Regions from separate parts of the Streptomyces sp. NPDC029836 genome, predicted to be linked through region 2. Evidence: riboswitches for the same ligand, from Rfam matches in the RefSeq annotation. Region 2 holds a riboswitch; each other region holds the start of a gene.
The links. A riboswitch is a leader RNA that binds a small molecule or an ion and turns the genes downstream of it on or off. The one in region 2 is predicted to bind cobalamin.

Region 1 (7,790 bases), on a different contig from region 2:
TGACCGGCCAGGACGCGCGGGGCAACCCGATCAAGGTCCGTGGTACCGGCTACTTCGCCCGCTGCCTCCAGCACGAGACCGACCACCTGTACGGGTACCTGTACATCGACCGGCTCTCCAAGCGCGACCGCAAGGACGCCCTGCGCCAGATGGCGGAGAACACCCCGCGCTACGAGGTCGTCCCGAACGACTGATCCGCGCCCCGTTCGGCCGTGAGGGCCCCGCACCGGATGCCGGCGCGGGGCCCTCGTCGTGGGACGGCCGCGCCCGGCACCGCCGGTCGGGCCGCCGTCGCTCAGGCCACCGCGCGCGGCCCCCGGAAGGCGCGGCGGAAGGCGTTCGGGGTGGTGCCGAGGGTGCGCAGGAAGTGGTGGCGCAGGGCGGCCGCGTTGCCGAAGCCGCTGCGGCCGGCGATCGCGTCGACGGTCTCGTCGGAGGACTCCAGCAGCTCCTGCGCGAGCAGCACCCGCTGGCGCAGCACCCACTGGTACGGGGTGGTGCCCGTCTCCTGCTGGAAGCGGCGGGCGAAGGTGCGCGGGGACATGTGCGCGCGCTCCGCGAGCTGCTCGACGGTGATCTCCTCCGCGAGGTGGCGGGCCATCCAGCCGAGCACCTCGCCGACCGTGTCGCAGGAGGTGCGGGGCAGCGGTCTCCGGATGAACTGCGCCTGACCGCCGTCGCGGTGCGGCGGTACGACCATCCGCCGCGCGATCGTGTTGGCGACCTCGGCGCCGTGCTCCTGGCGCAGCACGTGCAGACAGGCGTCGATGCCCGAAGCGGTACCGGCGGCCGTGATCACCGGCCCCTCGTCGACGTAGAGCACGTCCGGGTCGACCAGGGCGCGCGGGAAGCGGCGCGTCAGCGCGGGGGCGTGCATCCAGTGCGTGGTGCAGCGGCGCCCGTCCAGCAGCCCGGCCGCTCCCAGGACGAAGGCCCCGCTGCACACGCTGAGCACCCGCGCCCCCCGGTCCACGGCCCGTCGCAGGGCGTCGAGGAAGCGCTCGGGGTACTCCCGTACGGCCGCCTTCCGGTCGGCGGGCAGGCAGATCAGGTCGGCCTCCTCCAGCCGCTCCAACCCGTACCGCGGCGCGATGGCGAAACCCACGTCCGCCATGGTCAGCGGGCCCTCCTCGGCTGCGCACACGGCGAAGTCGTACACCGGCATTCCCTGCTCGCTCCGGTCGATCCCGAAGACCTCGCAGAAGATCCCGAACTCGAAGGGCGCCACCTCGTCGACGAGCGCCACCGCCACATTCCTCAGCATGGCCCCAGTGTGGCAGTAATTCGCTCTTCGATGACAGTCCTGCCACTGGCCGGGTTCCATCGACGGGGTGACAGTGGAGACATGAACACGTTCCTGAGCTACCTCGCCGTCCTCGCCGTCGCCGCCCTGCTCCTCGCCCCCAGCCTGTACGGGGTTCTGCGCGAGCGGCGCGTCGACCAGCAGCTGCGGGCCGTGGAGCACCGGGTCGTGTGGCTGCCGCGCCAGAAGGCGGGCGGACGGACACCGGCCCCGGTCCGGCCCGGCCGACGGCCCCTCGTCCGGCGCCGGGGGCGCCTCGCCCACTGAGCGCCGCCGACGCCCTCCCCGCCCCGGAACGCGAAGGAGCCGGGACGCGATCGCCTCGCGTCCCGGCTCCCGTCACAGCGGGGGTGCGCGGCCGTACTAGAAGTCCTCGTCCAGGTCGACCGTGCCCTCGACCGCGACCTGGTAGGCCGACGGGCGGCGCTCGAAGAAGTTCGTCAGCTCCTGGACGCCCTGGAGCTCCATGAACGAGAACGGGTTCTGCGAGCCGTACACCGCGGGGAACCCGAGGCGCACCAGACGCTGGTCCGCGACGCACTCCAGGTACTCGCGCATCGACTCGGTGTTCATGCCCGGCAGACCGTCGCCGCACAGGTCACGACCGAACTGCAGCTCCGCCTCCACGGCCTCCTTCAGCATGTCGGTGACCTGCTGCTGGAGGGCGTCGTCGAAGAGCTCCGGCTCCTCCTTGCGGACGGTGTCCACGACCTCGAAGGCGAAGTTCATGTGCATCGTCTCGTCGCGGAACACCCAGTTGGTGCCCGTCGCCAGACCGTGCAGCAGGCCCCGCGAACGGAACCAGTACACGTACGCGAAGGCGCCGTAGAAGAACAGGCCCTCGATGCACGCCGCGAAGCAGATCAGGTTCAGCAGGAAACGACGGCGGTCGGCCCGCGTCTCCAACTGGTCCAGCTTCTCGACCTCGTTGATCCACTTGAAGCAGAACTGCGCCTTCTCGCGGATCGAGGGGATCTCCTCGACCGCGTCGAACGCGGCGGCGCGGTCGTCCGGGTCGGGCAGGTAGGTGTCGAGCAGCGTCAGGTAGAACTGGACGTGCACGGCCTCCTCGAACAGCTGGCGCGACAGGTACAGCCGCGCCTCCGGGGAGTTGATGTGCTTGTACAGCGTCAGCACGAGGTTGTTCGAGACGATCGAGTCGCCCGTCGCGAAGAACGCGACCAGCCGGCCGATCATGTGCTGCTCACCGGGCGTCAGCTTCGCGAGGTCCGCGACGTCCGAGTGGAGGTCGACCTCCTCGACGGTCCAGGTGTTCTTGATCGCGTCCCGGTAGCGCTCGTAGAAGTCCGGGTAGCGCATCGGGCGGAGCGTCAGCTCGAAGCCCGGGTCCAGCAGGTTCTTCTTCTTGTCGGTGGTGCTCACTGGCAGGCCTCGCACGATTCGGGGTTCTCAAGGGAGCAGGCCAGCGCCTCCGCGTCGGTCACGGCCTGCGGGAGCGCCGCGGGGGCGGCGGCCTGCGCGGCGCGGGCGATCTTCGTTGCCGGGCGCGAGCGCAGGTAGTACGTGGTCTTCAGGCCCTGCTTCCAGGCGTACGAGTACATCGAGCTGAGCTTGCCGATGGTCGGCGTCTCCAGGAACAGGTTCAGCGACTGGGACTGGTCGAGGAACGGCGTACGGGCGGCCGCCATGTCGATCAGCCCGCGCTGCGGGATCTCCCACGCGGTCCGGTACAGCTCGCGCACCTCGGCCGGGATCCAGCCGAAGCCCTGCACGGAGCCGCTGGACTCGCGCAGCGCCTCGCGGGTCTGCGCGTCCCACACGCCGAGCCGCTTCAGCTCGCTCACCAGGTACGCGTTGACCTGGAGGAACTCACCGCTGAGGGTCTCGCGCTTGAAAAGGTTGGAGACCTGCGGCTCGATGCATTCGTACACGCCCGCGATCGAGGCGATCGTCGCCGTGGGCGCGATGGCCAGGAGCAGCGAGTTGCGCATGCCGGTCTTCGCGACGCGGGCGCGCAGGGCGTCCCAGCGCTCGGGCCAGTTCAGCTCGACGTCGTAGTGGTCCGGGTGCAGGACACCGCGGGCGGTACGGGTCTTCTCCCAGGCCGGGAGCGGGCCGCTGCGCTCGGCGAGGTCGCAGGAGGCCTCGTACGCGGCGAGCATGATGCGCTCGGAGAGCTTCGTGGACAGCGCCTTCGCCTCGGGGGAGTCGAAGGGCAGCTTCAGCTGAAAGAAGACGTCCTGGAGGCCCATCGCGCCCAGACCCACCGGACGCCAGCGGGCGTTGGAGCGCCCGGCCTGCTCGGTCGGGTAGAAGTTGATGTCCACCACGCGGTCGAGGAAGGTCACGGCCGTGCGGACGGTCTCGTCCAGGCGCTCCCAGTCGATCTCCCCGCCGTCGGCCCCCCGCACGACGAAGGCGCCCATGTTGATCGAGCCGAGGTTGCAGACGGCCGTCTCGCCGTCGTCGGTGACCTCGATGATCTCGGTGCACAGGTTCGAGGAGTGGACGACCGAGCCCGGCTCGGCGGTCTGGTTCGCCGTGCGGTTGGAGGCGTCCTTGAAGGTCATCCAGCCCTGGCCGGTCTGCGCGAGGGTGCGCATCATCCGGCCGTACAGGTCGCGGGCGGGCATGGTCTTGCGGGCCAGGCCGTCCGCCTCGGCCTTGCGGTAGGCGGCGTCGAAGGCGTCGCCCCACAGGTCCACGAGTTCGGGGACGTCGGCGGGGGAGAACAGCGACCACTGGCCGTCGGAGTTCACCCGGCGCATGAACTCGTCCGGCACCCAGTGCGCGAGGTTCAGGTTGTGCGTGCGGCGCTGGTCCTCACCGGTGTTGTCGCGCAGCTCCAGGAACTCCTCGATGTCCGCGTGCCAGGTCTCCAGGTAGACGGCGGCGGCGCCCTTGCGCCGGCCGCCCTGGTTCACCGCGGCGACGGAGGCGTCGAGGGTCTTCAGGAACGGGACGATGCCGTTGGAGTGGCCGTTGGTGCCGCGGATCAGGGAACCGCGGGCGCGGATGCGGGAGTACGACAGGCCGATGCCGCCGGCGTGCTTGGACAGGCGGGCGACCTGGTGGTAGCGGTCGTAGATCGAGTCCAGCTCGTCCAGCGGGGAGTCCAGCAGGTAGCAGGAGGACATCTGCGGGTGCCGGGTGCCGGAGTTGAAGAGCGTGGGGGAGGACGGCAGGTAGTCGAGGCGGCTCATCAGCCGGTAGAGCGAGGCCACTTCCTCGACGGCCTGGACGCTGTCGTCCGCGGCGAGACCGCAGGCGACGCGCAGCATGAAGTACTGCGGGGTCTCGATGACCTGGCGGGTGATCGGGTGGCGCAGCAGGTAGCGGCTGTGCAGGGTGCGCAGGCCGAAGAAGCCGAAGCGGTCGTCGGCGCCCTCGGCGAGGGCGTGCTCGACCAGCGAGTTCAGCCGGGCGGCGTGGGCCGCGACGAACGCGGCCGTGCGGTCGGCGATCAGGCCCTCGCGGTGGCCGACGGCGACGGACCCGGCGAACGAGGAGGAGCCCTGGCCCGCGGCCTCGTCGGCGACGGCGAGGGTCAACAGCCGGGCGGCGAGGCGGGAGTACGCCGGGTCCTCGGAGATCAGACCGGCCGCGGCCTCGGTGGCCAGCCCGCGCAGTTCGGCCTCGTCGGCGACGGAGCTGCGGCCGCGCAGGGCGGCGGCGGCGACCCGGCCGGGGTCCGTGTCGGGCAGGTCGGCGGTGAGTTCGGTGAGGGTGCGCAGCAGTGCGGTCCCCGGGCCCTCGGGCGCGAGCGCGGCCTCGTTGGCGGACTGGGCGGACTCGGCGCGCGGTGCGGCGGGCGCGATGGTCACGGGGGGAGCTCTCCCTCACTCGGCCCGGTCTTCGACGGGGCGGGGAGAGCGGGCGCACGCGGGAAGGCCACGCACCGGCCCGGACAGGGCAGGCGGTACGTGCACCGCGTGGCGTCCACCGGCCCAACCGCGAGGCCCGGACGTGTCGGCACCCGGTTCGGTCGAGCCGGGCGCGCTGTCGGCAGGTCCTCGGACTTGCGGACGCACCAATGGGTGCACTTCATACCGTTGCGGGACAGTTCCGGATTCGCACCGGATTCCCCTGCGGCGACAGCAGGCATGAGCATACATGTGGGGGCGGCCCGTTGCGGTAGCCCCCACATGTTGTGTCGGGGTGGCTACTGCTCGGGTGCGTACAGCTCCAGGGCGTAGGTGATCAGCGGCACCGTGGGCATCGGGGACCAGTCCCGGGTGGGGGTGCGGACGAAGCCCAGCCGGCCGTACAGCCGGTGCGCGGCCGGCATCTGCGGCTGGGTGGACAGCACCAGCCGGGTCACTCCGGGAAGGGACCTGGCCCGCTCGGCGCAGGCCCGTACGAGGGCCTCGCCGGCGCCCTTGCCCCGGCCGGCGGCGGCCACCGCGAGCATCCGGAACTCGGCCTCGCCGGGGCCGGCTATGTCGGCGAGCGGGCTGCCCGGCGGGGCGAACGTCACACCGCCCAGCAGGCGCCCGTCGAGCACGGCGACGAGCACCTCGCCCTCCCCGGCGCGGCCGGCGACGTCGCGCAGCGCGCGCTCGTAGGAGCCGTCGGGGTTGCCGTCGAGCAGACCGTCCCCGAGGTAGGCCAGCGCGGTGATGTCGCCCAACTCTTCGTACTCGGCGGGGAGCGCCGCCCTGATCGTCATGTCCATGCGTCGAGTGTGCGGGACGGACGCGGGGCCCGGGCGACCCGCTCACGCGGAAGGGCCCCGCCGGGGGTGGCGGGGCCCTTCCCAGGGGTGCTCAGCAGCAGCGGAAGCCCTCGCGGGGGTCCGCCTCGCGGGCGTCGGTGCGGGCCCGTTCGAAGGCGCGGCGGGTCATGACCCCGGCCTGCGGGTCGTGGGCCCGGGCGTGGGCGACGTAGCGGTCGTACGCCGCCTCGCCGGAGAACTCCCGTACGTAGTACCGGGCCTTCGCCAGCGCCTCCCGCAGTCCGCCCACCGCGCGCGCGGTGTTCACGCGACGGGCTCCTTGACCTTGCCGCCGCCGCTGTCGAGGCCGGCCGCCGCCAGTTCGGCCTTCTCCTCGGCCGTGGCGATGAGCCCGGCCGGGGCGACGATCTTCGACTCGGACCACGGGACCTCGGAGAGGCGGACCGACTCGGGGTGGGCGATCGCCCTGAAGCAGGTCCGGCCCGCGTCCACCAGCACGATGATGATGAGGACCGCGAACAGCACCGACAGGACGCCGTCGACCGTGGCGTTGGTGACCACGGTGTGCATCTCGTCCATGGTCTTGGCGGGCGGCAGCACCTTGTCGGCGTCGATGCCCGTCTGGTACTTGTCGCGCTGGGCGAAGAAGCCGACCTTGACGTCCTCGGAGAAGATCTTCTGGTAGCTGGCGGTGAGGGTGACGGCCACGTCCCACGCCAGCGGGACCCCGGTGACCCAGGCCCACTTCAGTCGCCCGGACTTCACCAGCAGGGTCGTGCAGACGGCCAGCGCGACCGCCGCGAGCAGCTGGTTCGCGATGCCGAACAGCGGGAACAGCTGGTTGATGCCGCCCAGCGGGTCCTTGACGCCGACCCACAGGAAGTAGCCCCAGCCGCCGACGACGACGGCGCTCGCGAGCCACACGCCCGGCTTCCAGCTGACGTCCTTGAAGGACTTGTTCACGTTGCCGAGGGTGTCCTGGAGCATGAACCGGCCCACGCGGGTGCCCGCGTCGACCGTGGTCAGGATGAACAGGGCCTCGAACATGATGGCGAAGTGGTACCAGAACGCCTTCATGCCGGCGCCGCCTATGACGGCCGAGAAGATCTCCGACATTCCGAGTGCGAAGGTCGGCGCGCCACCCGTACGGGAGAGCAGGCTGCTCTCCTCCACGTCCTTCGCGGCCTGCGCGAGGGCGTCCGGGCTGATGGCGAAGCCGAAGTTGGAGACGGCCGCGGAGGCGGTCTCGACCGTGGTGCCGATGACGCCGGGGGGCGAGTTCACGGCGAAGAAGAGGCCGGGCTCGATGATGCAGGCGGCGATGACGGCCATGATGGCGACGAACGACTCTGTGAGCATGGCGCCGTAGCCGATGACCCGGACCTGGGTCTCCTTCTGGATCATCTTCGGGGTGGTGCCGGAGGCGACCAGGGAGTGGAAGCCGGACAGGGCCCCGCACGCGATGGTGATGAAGACGAAGGGGAACATCGAGCCGGCGAACACCGGTCCGTCACCCCGTGCCGCGAAGTCGGTGACCGAGGGCATCTGCAGCGTCGGCATCGCGATGACCACGCCCAGCGCCATGAGCGCGATCGTGCCGACCTTCATGAAGGTGGACAGGTAGTCGCGGGGCGCGAGCAGCAACCACACCGGCAGCACCGAGGCGACGAAGCCGTAGGCGATCATCCAGACGACCAGCGTCTCCTTCTCCAGGGTGAAGGTGTCCGCCCAGGAGGACTCGGCGACCCAACCGCCCGCGACGATGGCGAGCAGCAGCAGCGCGACGCCGATGGCGGAGACCTCGGTGACCCGGCCCGGCCGCAGCACGCGCAGGTACACGCCCATGAAGAG
Region 2 (7,790 bases):
CGTTCGGTGACCCGGGTCTGCGAAGAGCCGATCAGCAGGATGGTGCGCATGTCGACCTCGGCGGGCTCCAGTTCGGCCAGCGTGACGATCCGCACCGACTGCTCCGGGCCGCCCACGTCCCGGGCGACGACCACCGGGGTCTGCGGCGGCCGCAGCTCCAGCAGCAGCTCCCGGGCCTGCGCCACCTGCCAGGTGCGGGTGCGGGAGCCCGGGTTGTACAGGGCGAGCACCAGGTCGGCGGCGGCCGCGGCGCGCAGCCGCTCCGCGATGACCTCCCACGGCTTGAGCCGGTCGGACAGCGAGATGGTCGCGTAGTCGTGACCGAGGGGGGCTCCGGCCGCGGCGGCCGCCGCGTTGGCGGCGGTCACCCCCGGCAGGACCCGTACGGGCACCTCCGCGTACTCGGGCTGCGCTGCCACTTCCAGGACGGCGGTGGCCATGGCGAAGACGCCCGGGTCCCCGCCGGAGACGACGGCGACCCGCTTGCCGCGCCGGGCGAGGTCGAGGGCGAACTCGGCCCGCTCGGACTCCACCTTGTTGTCGGAACCGTGCCTGACCTGGCCCGGCTTGGCGGGGATCCTGTCGAGGTAGGTCGTGTACCCGACGAGCACCTCGGCGTCGGCCAGCGCCCGCCGGGTCTCGGCGGTGATCCACAGCGGCCCGGCCGGGCCGGTGCCGACGACGGCGACCTCGCCGGGGCCGGACGGCACGCTGCCCGGGTTGCCGATCCGGCTGGGCACGACGGCGACGGCGAAGTACGGCACCGACTCCGGGTCCGTGTCCGCCAGCAGGCCGGTGCGTTCGCCCTCCATGGTGGCGCGCTCCACGTAGCGGGCCTCGGCGAGCCGGCCACTGTTCTCCATGGCCCGCCGGACCGTGGGGAAGGTCCGGCCGAGCTTCATCACGACGGCCGAGTCGGTGGCGGCGAGCCGGGCCGTCAGCTCCTCCTCCGACAGGGTGCCGGGCAGGATGGTCAGTACTTCCTCGCCCTCGACGAGGGGGGTGCCGAGCCGGGCGGCGGCGGCGCTCACCGAGGTGACCCCGGGGATCACCTCGGCCTCGTACCGGTCGGCGAGACGCTTGTGCATGTGCATGTAGGAGCCGTAGAAGAGCGGGTCGCCCTCCGCGAGCACCGCGACGGTGCGGCCGGCGTCCAGGTGCGCGGCGAGGCGGGCGGCGGAGGCCTCGTAGAACTCCTCCATCGCGCCCTGGTAGCCGCCGGGGTGGTCGGTGGTCTCGGTGGTGACCGGGTAGACCAGCGGTTCCTCGACGTGGTCGTCGCGCAGGTGCTTCGCGGCGATCGAGCGGGCGATCGAGCGGCCGTGGCGGGCGCTGTGGTAGGCCACCACGTCGGCCTGGGCGATCACTTCGACGGCGCGCAGGGTCATGAGGGACGGGTCGCCGGGGCCGAGCCCGACGCCGTAGAGGCGTCCCTTGGTCGGTGCGGTGCTCATTCGGCCACGCTCGCGATGGCGTTGACGGCGGCGGCCGCGATGGCGCTGCCACCGCGTCGGCCCCGCACGATCAGGTGGTCGAGGCCCGAGGGGTGCGCGGCGAGGGCGTCCTTGGACTCGGCGGCGCCGATGAAACCGACGGGCACGCCGATGACGGCGGCCGGGCGCGGAGCGCCCTCCTCGATCATCTCCAGCAGCCGGAACAGGGCGGTCGGCGCGTTGCCGACGGCGATCACGGAGCCCTCCAACAGGCCCCGGTCGCGCCAGACTTCGAGGGCGGCGGCGCTGCGCGTCGTGCCCATCCTCGCGGCGAGTTCCGGTACGGCCGGGTCGGAGAGGGTGCAGATCACCTCGTTGTCGGCGGGCAGCCGCTTACGGGTGACCCCGCTGGCGACCATCTGGACGTCGCAGAGGATCGGCGCGCCGGCCTCCAGGGCGGCGCGGGCCCGCAGCACGACCTCGGGGGTCCAGCCGAGGTCCTGGGGGAGGTCGGTCATGCCGCAGGCGTGAATCATGCGCACCGCGACCTGGGCGACCGAGGCGGGCAGCCCGGAGAGGTCCGCCTCGGCGCGGATCGTGGCAAAGGACTGGCGGTAGATGGCCGCGCCGTCCTTCTCGTACTCGAACACGGTGTACTCGCTCATTTCTTCACTGTCTTCACTGCGGCGGTGAGGGGCTGTTGTCATGACTGTTGCTGCTGCTGTTGCTGCCGTGTACCGCTGTCGCCGTCGCCGGGCCTGCTGTCGCGCGCGGCCTTGAGTGCGGCCGCCAGGCCGTGGCGAGGGACCGGTACGGGGTCCCGTCCGTGCACGGAGAGCGCGTACGCGTCGGCGGTCGCGACGAGGTCCACCCAGGCGGCGCCGCGCGGGTGCCCGCACCGGCGCTCGCAGCCGGACCAGTGCACGGGCAGCGCTCCGGCCGACCCGGCCACGACCGCGCGCGCGTCGGCCCGTACGTCGGCCAGGGATTTGGCGCAACCGGGCCGCCCGGTACAGGCGGTGACGGACTGCCAGGGATCGTCGGCGGCGACGACCAGGCCGGCCGCCTCGATCAGGGCGGCGCCGCCGCCGAGCCCGGTGGTGCTCACCGACGGCAGCACGACGGTCCGCCAAGGAGTGACGCGCAGGCCGCCGTCCCCCTGGGAGGCGACCTGTACGAGCACCTCCCACTGGCCGGCGTCGAACCGACCCAGGGGCGGCAGCACGCACAAGGGGGTCGACTCCCCCGCGCCGCTGCCCCAGGGGCGGGGCGGCGGCGCGTACGGCAGGCGCACCTCGGGCACGGGGCGGGCCTCGATGCCGGCGACGGCCAAACGCCGACCCAACTCGCTCTCGTCCAGCCCGAGTTGCGCGGGCAACTCGGCCACCCGCCAGGCTCGGGTACCGGCGGAGGCGGCCGCGTCCAGGAAGTACTCGGCGGCCAGCAGCGCCGCCCGGGGAGCGTCGCCGGCGGCGACGTCGAGGGCGCCGTCCGCCGCGCCGAGACGGATCAGCGCCCGGCCCGCGGGCAGGGCGAGGGCGGTCACGTCGGGGTCGAGGGTGGCGACGTCCCCGCGGCCGTCGTCGAGGGCGAACAGGAACCGCCCGGACAGGGCGGCCGCGCGGGTGCTCGCGCACAGCAGCCGGTCCAGTTCCCCGACCCACGGCGTGACGTCGGGCCGCCCGTCGTCGAAGAGCCCGGACACCGGGGTGGCCACGATGTTGCGCACGCGTTCGTGGGTGGGCGCGGGCAGCAGGCCGGCCGCCGTCAGCAGCTCGGCGAGTCCCGCGCCGCAGGTCTCCGTCAGGCCCCGGAGCTGGACGTTGCCGCGCGAGGTGAGTTCCAGGTTCCCGTCCCCGAACCGGTCGGCGGCGAGCCCGAGCGCGGCGGCCTGCTCGACCGTGAGCAGCCCGCCGGGGATCCGGACGCGCGCCAGCAGCCCGTCGTCCGCCGCGTGCAGACGCAGCGCGCCGGGGCAGGCGTCACCGCGGTCCCGTATGACGGGTTCGTCCCGCGATGCGACGGAAGGGGACTGGGGCATGGCCGCGAGCATACCCACGATTGCCCACCCCCGACCTGTGTCCGTCACCACCCCCACCCCCCGGACCAGCCACGACCCGCACCCGGACCAACCCGCCCGCCCCACCCGCGCCCCCGCCCCCGGACCCCCGGCGGAGCAACACGTCACCCCCGCTGCCGGCCAGGGACCCGGCCGCCTAGGATGACCTTCCGACGGACCGTTCGGCCCGTCGTCGCCGAGGACGGCGACATGGGAGGAAGCCCGGTGCGAATCCGGCGCGGTCCCGCCACTGTGAACCCCGCGGAGCGATCGGCGGGGTGAGTCAGGAACTCCCGCTGTCCTCACTGCCCGGGGCGCGGAAACCCCGAGGAAGGCCTGCCGCCGCATGATCCTGTTGCTGTCGACGTCCGACACCGATCTGCTGAGCGCCCGCGCGGCGAACGCGGCGGACGCCCCGGTCCCGTACCGGTTCGCGAACCCCTCCCGCCTCCCCCTGGACGACCTCCCCGGGCTCCTCGAAGGCGTCGACCTGGTCGTCGTACGCCTCCTCGGCGGCCTGCGCGCCTGGCAGGAGGGCCTCGACCTGCTCCTGGCTCCCGACCAGACCCGTCCGGTGGTCGTGCTCACCGGCGAACAGGCCCCGGACGCACAGCTGATGGAGGCGTCCACCGTCCCCATCGGCATCGCCGCCGAGGCGCACGGCTACCTCGCGCACGGCGGACCGGCCAACCTGGACCAGCTCGCCCGCTTCCTCTCGGACACGGTCCTGCTGACGGGTCACGGCTTCGAGCCGCCCGCCGCCTCCGCGACCTGGGGCCCCCTGGAGCGCACCCCGGGCCGCACCACCGGCCCGCTCGTCGCCGTGCTGTACTACCGCGCGCACCAGATGAGCGGCAACACCGCCTTCGTGCACGCCCTGTGCGAGGCCGTCGAGGCCCACGACGCGCAGGTGCTGCCGCTGTACGTGTCCTCCCTGCGCACCCCCGAACCGGAGCTGATCGCCGCTCTGCGGTCGGCGGACGCGGTCGTCACGACGGTGCTCGCGGCCGGCGGCACCCGCCCCGCGACCGCCTCCGCCGGCGGCGACGACGAGTCCTGGGACGCGGGCGCCCTCGCCTCGCTCGGCGTACCGATCCTGCAGGCCCTGTGCCTGACCGGCTCCCGCGGCACCTGGGAGGAGAACGACGAGGGGCTGTCCCCGTTGGACGCCGCGACGCAGGTCGCCGTCCCGGAGTTCGACGGCCGGCTGATCACCGTCCCGTTCTCCTTCAAGGAGATCGACGAGGACGGCCTGCCCGCCTACGTCGCCGATCCCGAGCGCGCCGCCCGCGTCGCCGGGATCGCCGTGCGCCACGCCCGGCTGCGGCACATCGACCGGCGCGACAAGAAGGTCGCCCTGGTCCTCTCCGCGTACCCCACCAAGCACTCCCGCATCGGCAACGCGGTCGGCCTGGACACCCCGGCCAGCGCCGTGGAGCTGCTGCGCACCCTGATCGCCGGCGGCTACGACTTCGGTCCCGCCGACGGGATCCCGGGCCTGGTCTCCGGCGACGGCGACGAGCTGATCCGTGCGTTGATCGAGGCGGGCGGCCACGACCAGGACTGGCTGACCGAGGAGCAGTTGGCCCGCAACCCGGTCCGCATCCCGGCCGCCGACTACCGGCGCTGGTTCGCGCAGCTGCCTGCGGAGCTGCGCGAGAGCGTGGAGCGGCACTGGGGCGAGGCCCCCGGCAGCATGTTCGTCGACCACTCGGCGAACCCGGAGGGCGACATCGTCCTGGCGGCGCTGCGCCGCGGGAACCTGCTGATCCTGATCCAGCCGCCGCGCGGCTTCGGCGAGAACCCGATCGCGATCTACCACGACCCGGACCTGCCGCCGTCGCACCACTACCTGGCCGCGTACCGCTGGATCCAGGCCCGGGAGCAGGACGGCGGCTTCGGCGCCGACGCGATGATCCACCTGGGCAAGCACGGCAACCTGGAGTGGCTGCCGGGCAAGAACGCGGGCCTGTCCGCGTCCTGCGCGCCCGATGCCGCGCTCGGTGACCTGCCGCTCATCTACCCGTTCCTGGTGAACGACCCGGGCGAGGGCACGCAGGCCAAGCGCCGCGTGCACGCCACCCTGGTCGACCACCTGGTGCCGCCGATGGCGCGCGCGGAGTCGTACGGCGACATCGCCCGGCTGGAACAGCACCTGGACGAGTACGCGCAGATCTCGGCGATGGACCCGTCGAAGCTGCCGGCGATCCGGGCGCAGATCTGGACCCTGATCCAGGCGGCGAAGCTGGACCACGACCTGGGGCTGGAGGAGCGTCCGGACGACGACGGCTTCGACGACTTCCTGCTGCACGTCGACGGCTGGTTGTGCGAGGTCAAGGACGCCCAGATCCGCGACGGGCTGCACGTGCTGGGCGGCGCGCCGACCGGTACGGCCCGGGTGAACCTGGTCCTGGCGATCCTGCGCGCCCGCCAGATCTGGGGCGGGACCACGGCCCTGCCGGGTCTGCGCGAGGCGCTGGGCCTGGACGAGTCCGCGGCGACGCGGACCTCGGCCGACGCCGTCGAGGAGCAGGCCCGCGCGCTGGTGCAGGCGATGGAGGACGCGGACTGGTCGCTCGACGCGGTCGCCGGCGTGACGGCGGGCCACTCCGCGGACGTGGCGGCCGTACTGGACTTCGCCGCGCGCGAGGTCGTGCCGCGCCTGGCCGGCACGACGGACGAGATCGCCCACGTGGTGTCCGCGCTGGACGGCGCCTTCGTCCCGGCCGGCCCCTCGGGCTCGCCGCTGCGCGGCTTGGTCAACGTCCTGCCGACGGGCCGCAACTTCTACTCGGTGGACCCGAAGGCCGTCCCCTCGCGCCTGGCGTGGGAGACGGGTCAGGCGCTCGCGGAGTCGCTGCTGACCCGCTACCGCACGGACAACGGCGAGTGGCCGGCCTCGGTCGGCCTGTCCCTGTGGGGCACCAGCGCGATGCGGACGGCCGGCGACGACATCGCCGAGGCCCTGTCGCTGCTGGGCGTGCGGCCGGTGTGGGACGAGGCCTCGCGCCGCGTCACCGGCATCGAGGCGATCCCGCTCGCCGAGCTGGGCCGCCCCCGCATCGACGTGACACTGCGCATCTCGGGCTTCTTCCGCGACGCGTTCCCCCACGTCATCGGTCTCCTGGACGACGCGGTGCGGCTGGCGGCCTCGCTGGAGGAGCCCGCCGAGTCGAACTTCGTACGCGCCCACGCCCAGGCCGACCTGGCCGAGCACGGTGACGAGCGCCGCGCGACGACCCGCATCTTCGGCTCCCGCCCGGGCACCTACGGCGCGGGCATCCTCCAGCTGATCGACTCCCGCGACTGGCGCACGGACGCCGACCTCGCGGAGGTCTACACGGTGTGGGGCGGGTACGCGTACGGCCGCGGCCTCGAAGGACGCCCGGCCCGGGACGAGATGGAGACCGCGTACAAGCGGATCACCGTCGCGGCGAAGAACACGGACACCCGCGAGCACGACATCGCGGACTCCGACGACTACTTCCAGTACCACGGTGGCATGGTGGCCACCGTCCGCGCGCTGCGCGGCACGGCCCCGGAGGCGTACATCGGCGACTCCACCCGCCCGGAAACGGTCAAGACCCGCACCCTGGTCGAGGAGACCTCCCGCGTCTTCCGCGCCCGCGTCGTCAACCCCAAGTGGATCGAGGCGATGCGCCGCCACGGCTACAAGGGTGCCTTCGAGCTGGCGGCGACGGTCGACTACCTCTTCGGCTACGACGCCACGACCGGCGTGGTCGCCGACTGGATGTACGACAAGCTGACGGAGACGTACGTCCTGGACCCGACGAACCGCGCCTTCCTGGAGGAAGCCAACCCCTGGGCCCTGCACGGCATCGCCGAGCGCCTGCTGGAAGCGGAGTCCCGCGGCATGTGGGAGAAGCCGGACCCGCAGATCCTGGAATCCCTGCGCCAGGTCTACCTGGACACCGAGGGCAACCTGGAGGGCGAGGCGGAGTAACCACCGCCGCTGCGGCGGCACGCGGGTCTTCGGCCCGCATGCCGCCGATCCCCGCGGACGGTGCGTCTCCCCCGCCGGGCCGGGGCGCGAGGTCAGACCGGCGGCATCAGGTCGCTGTCACTGACGGTGTACGCCAGCAGGGGGTAGGTGAAGTCCGACGCGTCGTTCTCCCGGCGCCGCAGCCGGTAGAACTCGCGCCGCTGCTCGTCGTCGGCCGACAGGAGCCGCTCGCCCTGCGGGAGGTACGCCTGTCCGTCGCGGTACCGGACGAAGGTCTTCGACGTTCTGAAGGTCACACCCAACCATCGGTTGTCCGCCGTCCCGACGGGCGCGT
Region 3 (7,790 bases), on a different contig from region 2:
GCGATCGGCAGGGTGAACAGGCCGAACAGGCTCAGGTTCAGCACCACGACGAGCACGGCCCCTACCGAGGCCCCCGAGGACACCCCCAACAGCATCGGGTCGGCCAGCGGGTTGCGGACCAGCGCCTGCAACGCCATCCCGGCCACCGACAGGCCGGCGCCCACCACGCCGGCCAACAGCACCCGGGGCAACCGGACATCGACGACGATCGTCTCGCGCACCGGGGTCCACGTCGGCTCGACGAGAGCCGGGGCCACTTGGTGCAGCAGGATGCCCCACACCTGACCGGCGGGCACGCCGATCGAGCCGACCGCGATCCCGGCCGTCGCGGTGCCCGCCACCAGAACGCCCAGGAGCGCCAGCACGATCGGATAGGGCGCCCCCGCCCGCCGCCCCCGGACCGCCGCGGCCGGCGGGCGGACGCCCGCCTCCGCGGCCGGCCCGGACGCCACGGCCTTCACCCCGGTCACTGGACCCGGCCCGGGTGGAGCTGACGCGCCAGCGACTCCACGGCCGCCGGCATCCGCACACCGAGCACGGTGGACGACAGTGGCAACACCGCGAAGCGCTGGTTCTTGATCGCCGGTACCTCCTTCAGCGCCGGGTGCGCGAGCAGGAACTTCTTCTTGTCCTCGACCGATTGGTCGCCGTAGTCGTAGATCACGATGGCCTCGGGCGCGCGCTGCGCCACCTGCTCGAACGACACGTCACCGAAGGCCTTGTCGAGGTCGGCGAAGAGGTTCACCCCGCCGGCCCGACGCATCATCTCGTTGCCGATGCCCTTGCCGCCCGCGGTGAAGGCCGTCTTGTCGCCGCTGTCGTACACGAAGAGCTTGACCGGCGGCACGCCCGCGAGCTGCGACTCGACGCGGTCGAGGACCCCGTGCAGCTTCGTCACCTGCTGTTCGCCCCGCTCGGGCACCCCGAAGATCTTCGCGACGGTGCGGATCTCCGCGTCCATCGCGGCCGCGTCGACCGGACCGGTCGGGCACTCCTCGCTGTTGAGGTGCGTGTTGATCCCGACCTTGGTGAAGGCGGCGCGGCTACGGCCCTCCTTCTCGGCGAAGGTCGTAGACCATCCTCCGTAGACGAGGTCCGGTTCGGCCTGCAACAGGACCTCGAAGGAGGGGTATTCCTTCGACAGGACCTTCACGCTGTCGTACGCGCCCTGGTACTCGGGGAGGATCCGGTCGTCGAGGTAGCCGGTGCCGACCATCGACTTCTCCAGGCCGAGCGCCAGCATGATCTCGGTCGCGTGCTGGTTCAGCGAGACGGCCCGCTGAGGCGGACGCCGGTAGGTGGTCTTCACCCCGCAGTTGTCCACCGTGACGGGGAAACCCTTCACGGGCGCGGCCGACGAGGGGCCGGCGGCGGGCGCGCCGCCGCCTCCGCAGCCGGATACGAGTAGGGCCGCGGCGAGTGCGGGGAGCAGGGTCTTCGGGAGGTTGCGGGGCATGGGTGGGTCCTCTCACCGCGGATGGAACGGATGGTCTTCGACGCCGAGTGGGCCCCGTGGCACGACGGTTCGGGGTCCGGGCGTCGGACGTCGGGCGTCAGGCGTCAGGTCGCCACGTCTCGGGTTCGGTCGACGGCCCGAGGGGATCGCGGACGCGGCCCGTACGTCGGCGGGGGAGCGTGAGGAAGGCCACTCGTGTGCCGGGGGTCGGGAGCGTCGCGGTGACCGGGGACGGCAGGTGCCGTCCGGGGTGCGGGTGCCGCGTCTGCCACTGTTCGGTCGCCACCGCCGGCCTCTCGTCCCTGCCGGGCGGGCTGGCTGCGTGGCGATGCACTCCCGTGCACGGTCGAGCCGTGGGGGAGCTGCTGACGGCCACACCGTAGTCCGCGACGGCGTTCCTCGTGTACATGACTGCGCGCCAGGTGTTCCGACTCGCCCGGTGGTTGCCGGGCCTACGGTTGCGGGTCAGCGCCGGATTTCGACCGGCTTCCCCTGGTGCTGAGTACTTATCAGCCGGAGTGCAACACGACCCGGCCCGGGGCGTCAAGCCCGCGGGTGTCCCACCGTCGCCGCCGGCCGGCCGTGCGCGCCGCACGGCTGGCGATCTCCCGGTCACTCGGGTACCGTCCAGGGCCGCCACGTGCGCGAACGCGCCGCGCGGACCGCGCGCGGCAGCTCAGGAGCACCCGGTGGAGGCGGCTCGTACGCCGGATGCGCGTACGTCGGACACCCGGACGCCGGACACCCGGACGTCGGACACCCGGACGTCGGACACCCGTACGTCGGACACCCGGACGCCGGACACCCGTACGTCGAACAGGAGGGCCGGAACGCACCTGCGACGTTCCGGCCCCCGCTCGGGCCCACGCCCGCTGCTCGTCCCTCCGTACGACGGCGGGCAACCGCCGTCCCCGCCCGATGCGAGGTGTCAAACCGTACCGGCGGCGGTGGCGGCGACGGCAGCCCGGTGGACGTGCACCGATCGCTCCAGTTCCCGGACGACCTCGGCGGCGGAGGGCATCCGCCGCGCCTCGTCCCGCAGCCGCCCGGCGGCCTCGCGGTACGACGGGTCCGTGAGCAGGTCCTCGACGGCTCCGGCGACGTTCTCCGTCGTGTCGTCCTCCGGCAGCACCAGCCGGCCCGCCCCGTGCGCGGAGATCCGCGCGCCGTGCTCCTCCAGGCCCGGCATGCTCGGTACGAACACCTGGGGGACGCCGTTCGCCAGGCAGCTCAGAGTGGTGTTCCCGCCCCCGTGGTGGACCACCAGGTCACAGGTCGCGGCGAGGACGTCCACCGGGAGCCAGCCCGCGCGGCCGCCTGCCGGGAGCGTCGGCTCCAACGCGCGGGCCACGGCCTCCGGGGTCGCCACCAGCAGCTCCACGTCCAGCGACCCGACCTTTTCCACCAGGCCGCGCAACGGCTCGAAATGATCGCTCGGCGTCACCCGACTACCCGCGCTGACCAGCACGCGCGGCCGTCTCCCCTTGGTGTACATCCACGGCTCCAACGGAACCTGTGTGCTGTAGGCGATGTGACGCAGCGACAGCGCCGGGGGCGCGGTGAGGGGGCGCAGGCTCGGCGGCAGGACGCTGAGGGAGAAGTCCGGGGCGGGTGGCGCCTGGAGGCCGAGCGCCTCCAGTTCCGGAGCGAGTTCGGACTGCGCCCCGAGGTCGACGGAGAGCGGTTCGCCGATGTCGATCGCGAACCGCACCCAGGGCACGCCGGCGTGGTGGGCCGCGAGGGGGCCCGCGTAGGTCAGCACGTTCGAGACGACCAGGTCGGGCCGCCAGCGGTCCACGAGATCGATCAGGCCGGGCAGTGAACTCGCCGCCAGCCGGCCGAACATGCGGCCGATCGCGATGTTGCGCTCCGGTCCGTTCGCCGGCGTCGGGACGAGACGGCCCTGCCGGTCGTGCCGGCAGTCCTCGATGGTCCGCGGGGTGACGGGGACGGCCGGGATCCCCGAGCTGACGATGGCGGGCATCGTCACCTCGGGCCCGGTCATGATCACTTCGTGGCCCGCGTTGCGGGCCGCCTGGGCCAGCGGGATGTTGGGGAAGATCGTGCCGGCGCCGTTTCCGCCTACGAACAGTATTTTCATGACCGGATGCTCCGGCACGGATCTGGAACTCCGCTCGAAAGTGCGCACGCGCGCCGGCCGCCACCTCTCGGCCGGCCCGACCCTGCGCCCGTGTCCGGAACTCGACGTTCGTTCCAACGAATCTCCATCCGGATGGCGAAGAGTCGCGGCACAGGCGGGAGCCGATCCTCGCCGGACACGAGAGACACGAGAGAGAGGAACCTCAGTGCAGCGCAAGTGGAAGCTGACGGGCGGAGCAGTCGGTTCGTTGGGCCTCGCCCTGACCGCGATGTTGGCCGCGCCCGGTACCGCCGCCGCGACCGGGTCGCCCGCGGTCACGACGACCAGCACCCTCCCGTACGTCTGCCAGACCCGGCTCTCCGGTGAGTGGATACCGGTCGAGTACAGCCGTAACTTCACCACCACGGCGCCGGCCAAGGTCGCCCCGTTCCACACCTTCAAGGTCACGTTCGACTCGGCGCCGATCAAGGCCATCGCCGACTACAACAAGCTGCTGAACACCATCTCGTTCAACTACAAGGTGCCCGCCAACGCCACCGTCCTCAGCTACAAGTTGACCGGCGGCAGCAACCTCGGCACGGCCAACCAGTGGGTCGAGCGGACCGGCAACGACCTGCGCGTGAAGTCGGACGGCGAGTGGGCCGGCGGCGTCGAGTTCGACTTCCCGAACCTCGAAGTCACCCTGCGCGCCCCGGGCAGCGGCACCCTCACCACGGGCGCCGGCGGCTCCAGCTTCACCGACACGGCGTTCGGCTGGGACCGTCTCCAGCCGACCACCAACGAGTGGGACCCCTTCCAGTGCTACGCCGACCCGGCGCAGCCCGTCACGTTCTCGACCACCAAGGTCAAGTTCTGACCGGAGTGCGGACGGGGGCGATCCGGGCCGGCCGGAGGACACCGGCCGGCCCGGACGTCACCATCAGGCCAGGTCGAACCGGTCGAGGTTCATGACCTTGTCCCAGGCGGACACGAAGTCCTTCACGAACTTCGCCTTCGCGTCGTCGCTCGCGTAGACCTCCGCGAGCGCCCGCAGCTCGGAGTTCGAGCCGAACACGAGGTCGGCGCGCGTGCCGGTCCACTTGACCTCGCCGGTGGCCGCGTCGCGACCCTCGAAGGCGTTGCCGTCCCCGGCGACGGCCGACCACGTCGTGCCCAGGTCGAGCAGGTTGACGAAGAAGTCGTTCGTCAGCGTCCCGGGCGTCGTGGTGAGGACCCCGTGCCGTGACTGCTGGTGGTTCGCGCCGAGCACGCGCAGACCACCGACGAGCACCGTCATCTCGGGGGCGCTCAGGTTCAGCAGGTTGGCCCGGTCGATGAGCAGGTACTCGGCCGGCAGACGGTTGCCCTTGCCGAGGTAGTTGCGGAAACCGTCGGCGGCGGGCTCCATCGCCGCGAACGACTCGACGTCGGTCTGCTCCTGTGAGGCGTCCACGCGACCCGGCGCGAACGGGACCTCGACATCGAAACCGGCGTCCTTCGCGGCCTGCTCGACCGCGGCCGCGCCCGCGAGGACGATCAGGTCCGCGACCGAAACCCGCTTGTTCCCGGACGCGGCCGAGTTGAACTCCTCCTGGATCGACGTCAGGGTGCGCAGCACCGTCGCCAGCTGGTCCGGGTCGTTGGCCTCCCACCCGTTCTGCGGCTGGAGCCGCACGCGCGCGCCGTTGGCGCCGCCGCGCTTGTCACTGCCGCGGAACGACGCGGCCGAGGCCCACGCGACGGAGACCAGCTGGGACACCGACAGGTCCGAGCCGAGGATCCGCGCCTTGAGGGCGGCGACGTCGTCGGCGTCGACGAGCTCGTGCGTCAGCGCCGGGAGGGGGTCCTGCCACAGCAGCGTCTCGGTCGGGACCTCCGGGCCGAGGTAGCGCACGAGCGGGCCCATGTCGCGGTGGGTGAGCTTGTACCAGGCGCGGGCGAAGGCGTCCGCGAACTCCGCCGGGTTCTCGTGGAAGCGGCGGGAGATCTGCTCGTAGGCCGGGTCGAAGCGCAGCGAGAGGTCCGTCGTCAGCATCGTCGGCGCGTGGGTCTTCGACGGGTCGTGGGCATCGGGCACGGTGCCCACGCCGGCGCCGTCCTTCGGACGCCACTGGTGCGCGCCGGCCGGGCTCTTGAACAGCTCCCACTCGTAGCCGAAGAGGATGTCGAAGAAGCTGTTGTCCCAGGTGATCGGGGTGTCGGTCCAGATGCCCTCCAGACCACTGGTGATCGCGTCGCCACCCTTGCCGGTGCCGTACGAGTTCTTCCAGCCGAAGCCCTGCTGCTCCATCGGCGCGGCCTCGGGGTCGTCGCCGACGCTCTCCGCCGGGCCGGCGCCGTGGGTCTTGCCGAAGGTGTGACCGCCCGCGATCAGGGCGACCGTCTCCTCGTCGTTCATCGCCATCCGACGGAACGTCTCGCGGATGTCGCGGGCCGCGGCTATCGGGTCGGGATTGCCGTTCGGGCCTTCCGGGTTGACGTAGATGAGGCCCATCTGGACCGCGCCGAGCGGGTTCTCCAGCTCGCGGTCGCCGGTGTAGCGCTCGTCGTCGAGCCAGTTGGTCTCCGGGCCCCAGTAGACGTCCTCGTCGGGCTCCCAGACGTCGGCCCGGCCGCCGGCGAAGCCGAAGGTCTCGAAGCCCATCTGCTCCAGCGCGACGTTGCCGGTCAGGATCATGAGGTCGGCCCAGGAGAGGTTCTGGCCGTACTTCTTCTTGACGGGCCACAGCAGGCGGCGGGCCTTGTCCAGGTTCACGTTGTCCGGCCAGCTGTTGAGCGGCGCGAAGCGCTGCTGACCGGCGCCGGCGCCGCCGCGACCGTCGCTGATGCGGTAGGTGCCCGCGCTGTGCCAGGCCATCCGGATCATGAAGGGGCCGTAGTGGCCGAAGTCGGCGGGCCACCAGTCCTGCGAGGTCGTCAGTACCTCGGCGATGTCCCGCTTGACGGCCGGCAGGTCGAGGGAGGTGAACGCCTCGGCGTAGTCGAACTCCTCGCCGAGCGGGTTGGCCACCGCCGGGTTCTTCGCGAGGATCTTCAGGTTGAGGCGTTCGGGCCACCACTGGTGGTTACCGCCGCCCTGCGTCGGGTGCGCGGCGCGCTCGTGCGCGACCGGACAACCTCCACCGCCCCCGTCCTTCGCGTCTACGACGATTGCGTCATGGTTCTCAGACATGGGAATCCTTCCGGACCGGATCACGGTGCTCAGGAACTGCATGTATGCGGAACAGTCGGGGCACAGGGCGCGGGCCCCGGTCGAGCCCGTCGGTGTGGCCTCTCCTGCCGCGCTGGAATCGTCCTGCCCCTTGGCTGTCAATGAATCCGATCCTACGATGGACTCAGTCCAAGTCAAGAAGAACACCAAGCTCCGTGCCACGGGTTCCCGGCCTCCGCCGGCGGTCCTCCGGGAACCCTCCGCCCGACCGAACAGGGTGATGCCATGAGTGACCTGCTGGATCGACTGCGAGGGCGTGGCTGGAGGATGACCGCGCAGCGGCGCGTGGTCGCGGAGGTCCTCGACGGCGAGCACGTGCACCTCACGGCCGACGAGGTGCACGCCCGTGCCGTAAGGAAGTTGCCGGAGATCTCCCGGGCGACGGTCTACAACGCCCTCGGCGAGCTGGTCTCCCTCGGCGAGGTCGCCGAAGTCTCCACCGACGGCCGCGCCAAGCGCTACGACCCGAACGCTCACCACCCCCACCAGCACCTGATCTGCACCGGCTGCGGCCTGATCCGCGACGTCCACCCGGCCGGCGACCCCCTCGCCGGCCTGCCGGACGGGGAACGGTTCGGCTTCGCGGTCGCCGAAGTCGAGGTCACCTATCGGGGGCTCTGCCCGACCTGCGCCGGCTGAGGCGCCACGCCCCCGGCGTTCCCGCACCGCCCGCCGCGCTTCCGCCGTCCCGGAACCGCTCCGAGTCCCGTACCGACCGCCCCGCGCGCCACCGTAGCCACCCGGCCGCCCCCGCCCGCTTCCGCCGTCCCCGGACCGGTGTGCCGGCCGGGGAGGCTCGCGGACCACTCGGCGCCCCGCACGACCGTCGCCGGCCCAGCGACGATGACGGCCGGAACCGTCCTGCCGACCGTACTGCCCACCGCCCCAAGGGTGTTCGGGCACGCCGCCCCCTTCGTGGCGGTCGCGTCCGGCTGCGCGGTGTTCCGGACCGCCCACCACACCGCCGTCATGCCCGGCGTCCCCGCGGACCTCACGACGGCGGCCCCTTCCGCGTTGCGCAGGATGCTTCGTCCGGTCACAGA
Region 4 (7,790 bases), on a different contig from region 2:
TCCTCGTACCCGGCGGGGTCGACGTTCCACATCGCCCCGTGCGGGGCGCCCCGCACGGTGTGCAGGGTGACCAGGTCGGGGCGGGCGGCGGCCAGTCGCCGGGAGGGCTCCCAGGGGGCGAGGGTGTCGTCGGGCCCGTGGAGGATCAGTACGGGGACGCGCAGGGCCGCCGGGTCCGCGCCCGGGGGACGGCGGTCGGCGCGCAGGCCCGCCCGGCCCTCGGCGGCCCGAACCGCGAGGGGGAGCAGCGGGCCGGGGGTGCCGCGGGCGGCGGCGAGGGCGCGCAGGGTGGTGCGCCAGTCCAGGACGGGCGAGTCCAGCACCAGTCCGGAGATCCGGTCGGCCAGGGCGGAGCGTTCGACGGCGTGCAGGGCCATGGTGGCCCCGGTGGACCAGCCGTGCAGGACGACCCGTCGGGCTCCGTAGCGCAGGGCGTAGCGGATGGCGGCGTCCAGGTCCCGCCACTCCGATTCGCCGAGGTGGCCGAGGCCGTCCGGGGCGGCGGGGGCGCCGAGGTCGCCGCGGTAGGCGAGGTCGAGGACGGGGAGGTGGTGGCGGTGCAGGAACGGCATGACCACCATCGGGTGCTCCCGGCCGGCGCCGAGCCCGTGGACGGTGATGACCCAGGTGTCCCGGGCGGCGGGCACGAACCAGGCGGGCAGCGCCCCGAGCTCGCCCGGCACGTCCACGTCGGCGTGGTCGAGGCCCAGGGCGGTGCGCGGGTTGCCCAGGTGCACCTGGGGGGTGAGCGTGACCCGGGCGCGCGGGGCGAGGCTGCCGTGGGTGACGGCGAGGAGGCCGCGCACGACGACGTCCGGTTCGTGCGGGACGTCGGGCAGGACCGGGCCGACCACGGCGTGCACGCCGGGCGCGGACAGGCCCCAGGTGCCGGGGAGCAGGGAGGCGAGCGATCGGGTGAGCGTCACCCGGCCCTCGCTGGTGGAATGGACGCTCAGCCGGGGCCCGCCGGGCAGCGGGCGCCCGGGTTCGGGCCGCAGGGCGGCGTCGGCGGCGTACCGGCCGGCCGCGACCGCGGCTGCTCCGGCACCGATCAGGGTCGTCGTGACGGCCGCTGCCGTCGCTGTCGCGGTACGCACGCCTTCAGTCTCGGGGCGTACCGGCGGGCGGGCCACCGGAGGTGATCCTTTCGCGCCGTCGTCCGGCAGGACCGGAACGCGAACGGGACTCCACCGGAACCCGGTCGCGGCGGTGGCCGGAGCGGATCCGACGGGCGCCGGAGAGGGGGCCCCGGCGCGTGATCTGAGTCTCTTCACCGCCCCGCCGGGCATGGACCGCCGGCGGAAATCCTTCCGGAAGAGGCGTGTTCGCCCCGCTCTGACGTGCATGAATCGCTATATTCGCGGAGGAACCGGGAGGTAGGTCCCGATCGTGACCCGCACCGAGACACCGCACCGCCCAACTCAGTTCACCTTCCGTTCATCCAGGTTGCCTACGGTCGCCGAGCCAATGACGTCAAACAGAAGCCTGGGTAAATGGAGCACATAACGCTTCTCCTCGGGATCGTGATCATCACCGCTCTCGTGTTCGACTTCACGAACGGTTTCCACGACACGGCCAACGCGATGGCCACCACCATCTCGACCGGCGCCCTCAAGCCCAAGACCGCGGTCGCCATGTCCGCCGTGCTGAACCTCGTCGGCGCTTTCATGTCCGTGGAGGTCGCCAAGACGATCTCCAAGGGCCTGGTCAACGAGGAAGGCATTCAGCCGGAGGTGATCTACGCCGCCCTGGTCGGCGCGATCCTCTGGAACCTCGTCACCTGGCTGGTCGGACTGCCCTCCAGCTCCTCCCACGCCCTCATGGGTGGCCTCATCGGCGCCGCGGTCGCTTCCGCCGGCCTCGACGCGGTCAACGGCAGCGTCGTCGTGACGAAGGTGCTGATCCCCGCGATCGCCGCCCCGCTCGTCGCCGGTGTGGCCGCCATGCTGGCCGCGAAGCTGACGTACAAGCTGGGCAACCAGGTCGGCGAGAAGACCTCCGCCAAGGGGTACCGCGCCGGTCAGATCGCCTCGGCCGGTCTCGTCTCCCTCGCGCACGGCACCAACGACGCGCAGAAGACGATGGGCATCATCACCCTGGCGCTGATCGCCGGCAACGCCCTGCCCGCCGGCGCCAACCCGCCGGTCTGGGTCATCGTCTCCGCCGGTCTGGCCATCGCGATGGGCACCTACCTGGGCGGCTGGCGCATCATCCGCACCATGGGCAAGGGCCTCACCGACCTCCAGCCGCAGCAGGGCTTCGCCGCCCAGACCTCGGCCGCGAGCGTCATCCTGGCCTCCTCCACCCTCGGTTTCTCCCTCTCCACCACCCACGCCTGCTCCGGCGCCGTCATGGGTGCGGGCCTGGGACGCAAGGGCGGCGTGGTCCGCTGGTCCACCGCCACCCGCATGTTCATCGCCTGGGGCCTGACCCTGCCGGCCGCCGCGCTCGTCGCGTCCGTCGCCGAACTGGTCATGCGCACCGGTGACATCGGGATCGCCGCCGTCACGGTCTTCCTGGTCGCCTCCTGCTTCGCCATCTGGGTCATCTCCCGCCGTCAGGTCGTCGACCACACCAACGTCAACGAGCTGGAGACCCCCGGCGCGACGGACGAGCCCGGTGTCGTCACCACGGCCATGGCCGCCGTCACCGTCCCGCCGACCACCGCCGCGGCCGGTACCACCGCCGCCGTGACCGACGAGGACCTCAAGGCCACCATCCCGGCCTCGACCACGACCCCCGCGGCTCCGGCCGCGGCGGTCTGACCCCGAGAACGACAGAGGAATCAGCGGTATGAAGATCGACTGGGCATCACTGGGCTCCGTCTTCGGAGTCAGCCTCACCGCCACGGTCGCCCTCGTGGCCCTGTTCACCCTGGGCCTGGTGGGCCTGTCCAAGCACGAGGCCGCCACCGAGCGCGGTGGCGCCGCGGTCATGGCCCGCAGCGGTGCCTACGCCTGCTTCGCGCTCTGCGCGGCCGCCGTGTCGTACGGGATCTACCTGATCGTCGCCTGAGACGGTGCGTCCGAAGCTCCCTCCGGTCTCCGGGGGGAGCTTTCGCATGCCCCGGCGCACACCCCGCCCCGCCCCCCGTCCCGCACCCGCCCCAGGTCAACGGCAAGTTGACGGGCGTTCGCGGTGCGTGGTGGACTGCGCGAGCCAATACGGCGGCATGGAAGAGGAAGTCCGGTGCGAATCCGGCGCGGTCCCGCCACTGTCACCGGGGCGCACACACCGTGCGCGCCCCGGGAGCCAGGAACTCTCGCCGCCGGACACGTCGAACCAGGGCGCGGACCCTGAGTGAGGACATACCTGCCACCATGCGTGCCGATCGCGTCTTCGCGTACGGCGCCACGGCGGGCCTGATCGGCGACCGGATCCTCGGGGATCCGCGCCGAGGGCACCCCGTGGCCGCCTTCGGGAGAGCCGCCGCCGCCGTCGAACGCGCCCTGTGGCGCGACGACCGCGCCCGCGGCGTCCTCCACACCCTGGTGTGCGCCGGAGGCGCGACCGCCGTCGGCGCACTGGCCGCCCGCGCCGTGCGCGCGCGGCCCGCGGCCGCCCGCGTCGCCCTGACCGCCGCGGCCACCTGGGCCGTCGTCGGGGGCACCTCGCTGGGGCGGGAGGCCCGTGCCATCGGCGGGGCGCTCGCCGTCGGGGACACCGACGTCGCCCGCGAGCGGCTGCCCCACCTGTGCGGCCGCGACCCCCAGTCCCTGGACGGGCAGCAGATGGCCCGGGCCGTCGTGGAGTCCGTCGCCGAGAACACCTCCGACGCGGTCGTCGGGGCACTGGTGTGGGGAGCCGTCGCCGGGGTCCCCGGGCTGCTGGCCTTCCGCGCCGTGAACACCCTGGACGCCATGGTGGGCCACAAGTCGCCCCGCCACCTGCGCTACGGCTGGGCCTCCGCCCGCCTCGACGACGTGGCCGGCTGGCCCGGGGCCCGCTTGACCGCGCTCGCCGCCGTCGTGGCCGGTCCCGACCGGCGGGGAGCCGTCCGCGCCTGGCGCGCCGACGCCGCCGCCCACCCCAGCCCCAACGCCGGACCGGTGGAGGCCTCCTTCGCGGGGGCGCTCGGCGTCCGGCTCGGCGGAACCCTGTCCTACGGCGGCCGGACCGAGCACCGCGCCGTGCTCAACGGGGAGACCGGGCGGCCCGTGGAGGTCGCCGACATCGAACGGGCCGTGCGCCTGTCGCGGCGGGTGACCTGGCTGGCGCTGGGCGCCTGCGTCGCGGCCCGGCTGCTGGTGGCCCGTACCGGGCGGAAGGGGCGGCGCGGATGAGCGGCGCGAGGCGCGGCGGCGGAATGCTGGTCGCCGGCACCACATCGGACGCGGGCAAGAGCGTGGTCACGGCGGGCATCTGCCGGTGGCTGGTCCGCCAGGGGGTGAAGGTGGCCCCCTTCAAGGCGCAGAACATGTCGCTGAACTCGTTCGTGACCCGTGAGGGCGCCGAGATCGGCCGGGCCCAGGCCATGCAGGCCCAGGCGGCCCGGGTGGAGCCGACGGCCCTGATGAACCCGGTGCTGCTCAAGCCCGGCAGCGACCGCAGCAGCCAGGTCGTGCTGCTCGGCAAGCCGGTGGGCGAGATGAGCGCGCGCGGGTTCTTCGGCACGGCGGGCCCCGACCGGCTCCCCGGGTCGCCCGTGTCCGGCGGTCACCGGGAGCAGCTCCTCGGCGTCGTCACGGACTGCCTGGAGCAGCTGCGGGGCACGTATGACGCCGTGATCTGCGAGGGGGCGGGGAGTCCGGCCGAGATCAACCTGCGCCGGACCGACATCGTGAACATGGGCATCGCGCGGGCCGCGCGGTTCCCCGTCGTCGTGGTCGGCGACATCGACCGGGGCGGCGTGTTCGCGTCCTTCTTCGGGACCACCGCGCTGCTGTCCCCCGAGGACCAGTCGCTGATCGCCGGCTACCTGGTCAACAAGTTCCGGGGTGACGTATCCCTGCTGGAGCCCGGCCTGGAGATGCTGCGCGGGCTCACCGGGCGGGCGACGTACGGGGTGTTGCCGTTCCGGCACGGGCTGGGCATCGACGAGGAGGACGGGCTGCGGGTGTCGCTGCGCGGCACCGTGCGGGAGTCCGTGGTGGCCCCGCCGGTCGGTGAGGACGTGCTGCGGGTCGCGGTGTGCGCGGTGCCGCTCATGTCGAACTTCACCGACGTCGACGCCCTCGCCGCCGAACCGGGCGTGGTCGTACGGTTCGTGGACCGGGCCGAGGAGCTGGCCGACGCCGACCTGGTCGTCGTACCGGGCACGCGCGGCACCGTGAAGGCGCTCGCCTGGCTGCGGGAACGGGGGCTCGCCGACGCGCTGCTGCGGCGGGCCGCCGAGGGTCGGCCGGTGCTCGGCATCTGCGGCGGCTTCCAACTGCTCGGCGAGCACATCGAGGACGAGGTCGAGTCGAAGGCCGGCGCGGTGGACGGCCTCGGGCTGTTGCCCGTACGGGTCCGCTTCGCCCGGGAGAAGACCCTGGCCCGGCCGGTCGGCTCGGCGTTGGGCGAGCCCGTCGAGGGGTACGAGATCCACCACGGCGTGGCCGAGGTGCTGGGCGGGGATCCGTTCCTCGACGGCTGTCGCGTCGGCGCCGTGTGGGGCACCCACTGGCACGGCTCGCTGGAGTCGGACGGCTTCCGGCGGGCCTTCCTGCGCGAGGTGGCCGCGGCCGCCGGGCGCCGGTTCGTGCCCGCCCCGGACACCTCGTTCGGGCTGCTCCGCGAGGAACAGCTCGACCTGCTGGGCGACCTGATCGAGGAACACGCCGACACCGCCGAGCTGTTGCGGCTCGTCGAGTCGGGCGTCCCGGACGGGCTGCCGTTCCTGCCGCCGGGTGCGCCGTGACGGCCCCGCGCCGGGACCGGCCCCGGACGCACCGGGAACACAAGACCCCCATGGCCGACGGCCGGCGCGGCGCGACGGGCGACCGGCACAGTCCACTCGAAGGAGTGATCAGCGGATGAGCAGCACCCACTTCCCGTTCACGGCGGTGGTCGGGCAGGACGACCTGCGGTTGGCGCTCCTGCTGAACGCCGTCAGCCCGGCGGTCGGCGGCGTGCTCGTGCGCGGTGAGAAGGGGACCGCCAAGTCCACCGCCGTGCGCGCGCTCTCCGCGCTGCTGCCGCAGGTGGACGTCGTGCCCGGCTGCCGGTTCTCGTGCGCGCCCGCCGCCCCCGATGCGGCCTGCCCGGACGGCCCGCACGAGCCCGGACCCGGCAGCGCCCGTCCCGCGCGGATGGTGGAGCTTCCGGTCGGCGCCTCGGAGGACCGGCTCGTCGGCGCCCTCGACATCGAACGGGCCCTGTCCGAGGGCGTGAAGGCCTTCGAGCCGGGCCTGCTCGCCGACGCGCACCGGGGAATCCTCTACGTCGACGAGGTCAACCTCCTGCACGACCACCTCGTGGACGTTCTGCTGGACGCCGCCGCGATGGGCGCCTCGTACGTGGAGCGCGAGGGCGTCTCGGTGCGCCACGACGCCCGGTTCCTGCTCGTCGGCACCATGAACCCCGAGGAGGGCGAGCTGCGCCCGCAGCTCCTGGACCGGTTCGGGCTGACCGTGGAGGTCGCGGCGTCCCGCGAACCCGCCCTGCGCGTCGAGGTGGTCCGCCGCCGGCTCGCGTACGAGGACGATCCCGCGGGCTTCGCCGGCCGCTGGGCCGGGGACGAGCGCGAGGTCCGGGCCCGGGTGGTGGCCGCGCGGGCCCTGCTCCCGAAGGTGGTGCTGGACGACACGGCGCTGCTGCGGATCGCCGCCACCTGCGCCGGCTTCGAGGTCGACGGCATGCGCGCCGACATCGTGATGGCCCGTACGGCGACCGCCCTGGCGGCGTGGGCGGGGCGCACGGTCGTGCGCAAGGAGGACGTCCGGCAGGCGGCCCTGCTGGCGCTCCCGCACCGGCGCCGCCGCAACCCGTTCGACGCGCCCGGCCTGGACGAGGACATGCTCGACGAGATCCTGGACCGCTTCCCCAACGAGGAGCCGGACCAGGAGCCCGAGCCCGACCCGGAGCCCGGGGGCCCGGACGACGACGGCCCCGAGGGCGGTCCGGACGGCGGTCCCGACGGCGGGGGCGCTCCCCCGCAGGACGAGGGTCCGGGTCCGTCGCGGGAGCCTGCTCCGCCCGCGCCCGAGGACGCCGCGGACCCCGGGTCCCCCGACGCCGAGCCGGCGGAGCAGCAGCCGTCGGAGCCGCAGCCCGCGCGGGGCGACGCCGGCCCGGACGGGCCCGAGCAGGCCGCCGTACGGGCCTCCGAGCCGTTCCGCACCCGGATGCTCAGCGTGCCCGGCCTCGGCGAGGGCGGCGCGGCCGGGCGGCGCTCGCGCGCCCGTACCGCGCACGGCCGGACCACCGGCGCCCGGCGGCCCCGGGGGCAGCTGACGAAGCTGCACCTGGCGGCGACCGTGCAGGCCGCGGCCCCGCACCAGCGGACGCGCGGGCGCAGCGGCACCGGTCTGGTGGTCCGCAAGGACGACCTGCGGCAGGCGACCCGGGAGGGCCGCGAGGGCAACCTCGTGCTGTTCGTGGTCGACGCCTCCGGTTCGATGGCCGCCCGGCAGCGGATGAGCGCGGTCAAGGGTGCGGTCCTGTCGCTGCTGCTCGACGCCTACCAGCGCCGCGACAAGGTCGGTCTGGTCACCTTCCGGGGCGCGGCTGCCGATCTGGTGCTGCCTCCGACCTCCTCCGTGGACGCCGCGGCGACCCGGCTGGAGCGGCTGCCCACCGGGGGTCGTACCCCGCTGGCCGCCGGGCTGTTGAAGGCGCGTGAGGTGTTGCGGATCGAGCGGCTGCGC

Region 1: linked by a shared signal. The riboswitch ahead of ACZ4XJ_RS18255 (ribonucleoside-diphosphate reductase subunit alpha) and the one ahead of cobN (cobaltochelatase subunit CobN) in region 2 are both predicted to bind cobalamin.
Region 3: linked by a shared signal. The riboswitch ahead of ACZ4XJ_RS03465 (ABC transporter substrate-binding protein) and the one ahead of cobN (cobaltochelatase subunit CobN) in region 2 are both predicted to bind cobalamin.
Region 4: linked by a shared signal. The riboswitch ahead of ACZ4XJ_RS06060 (cobalamin biosynthesis protein) and the one ahead of cobN (cobaltochelatase subunit CobN) in region 2 are both predicted to bind cobalamin.

The regions. Positions count from the first base shown of each region.
Region 1 is NZ_JBVHZI010000005.1:381,113-388,902, forward strand. It holds gene def (peptide deformylase) at 1-194, shown strand, start outside; gene ACZ4XJ_RS18240 (helix-turn-helix domain-containing protein) at 296-1,264, opposite strand; gene ACZ4XJ_RS18245 (hypothetical protein) at 1,346-1,570, shown strand; gene ACZ4XJ_RS18250 (ribonucleotide-diphosphate reductase subunit beta) at 1,667-2,686, opposite strand; gene ACZ4XJ_RS18255 (ribonucleoside-diphosphate reductase subunit alpha) at 2,683-5,088, opposite strand; cobalamin riboswitch at 5,252-5,375, opposite strand; gene ACZ4XJ_RS18260 (GNAT family N-acetyltransferase) at 5,427-5,939, opposite strand; gene ACZ4XJ_RS18265 (YbdD/YjiX family protein) at 6,031-6,228, opposite strand; gene ACZ4XJ_RS18270 (carbon starvation CstA family protein) at 6,243-7,790, opposite strand, start outside.
Region 2 is NZ_JBVHZI010000024.1:34,387-42,176, forward strand. It holds gene ACZ4XJ_RS35415 (precorrin-2 C(20)-methyltransferase) at 1-1,454, opposite strand, end outside; gene ACZ4XJ_RS35420 (precorrin-8X methylmutase) at 1,451-2,098, opposite strand; gene cobG (precorrin-3B synthase) at 2,137-3,474, opposite strand; cobalamin riboswitch at 3,672-3,798, shown strand; gene cobN (cobaltochelatase subunit CobN) at 3,839-7,456, shown strand; gene ACZ4XJ_RS35435 (alpha-ketoglutarate-dependent dioxygenase AlkB family protein) at 7,549-7,790, opposite strand, start outside.
Region 3 is NZ_JBVHZI010000001.1:722,051-729,840, reverse strand. It holds gene ACZ4XJ_RS03470 (FecCD family ABC transporter permease) at 1-452, opposite strand, end outside; gene ACZ4XJ_RS03465 (ABC transporter substrate-binding protein) at 467-1,456, opposite strand; cobalamin riboswitch at 1,861-1,988, opposite strand; gene ACZ4XJ_RS03460 (glycosyltransferase) at 2,385-3,557, opposite strand; gene ACZ4XJ_RS03455 (hypothetical protein) at 3,763-4,413, shown strand; gene katG (catalase/peroxidase HPI) at 4,477-6,708, opposite strand; gene ACZ4XJ_RS03445 (Fur family transcriptional regulator) at 6,973-7,386, shown strand.
Region 4 is NZ_JBVHZI010000002.1:56,534-64,323, forward strand. It holds gene ACZ4XJ_RS06045 (alpha/beta hydrolase) at 1-1,097, opposite strand, end outside; gene ACZ4XJ_RS06050 (inorganic phosphate transporter) at 1,494-2,765, shown strand; gene ACZ4XJ_RS06055 (hypothetical protein) at 2,794-3,015, shown strand; cobalamin riboswitch at 3,130-3,284, shown strand; gene ACZ4XJ_RS06060 (cobalamin biosynthesis protein) at 3,321-4,283, shown strand; gene ACZ4XJ_RS06065 (cobyric acid synthase) at 4,280-5,842, shown strand; gene ACZ4XJ_RS06070 (putative cobaltochelatase) at 5,958-7,790, shown strand, end outside.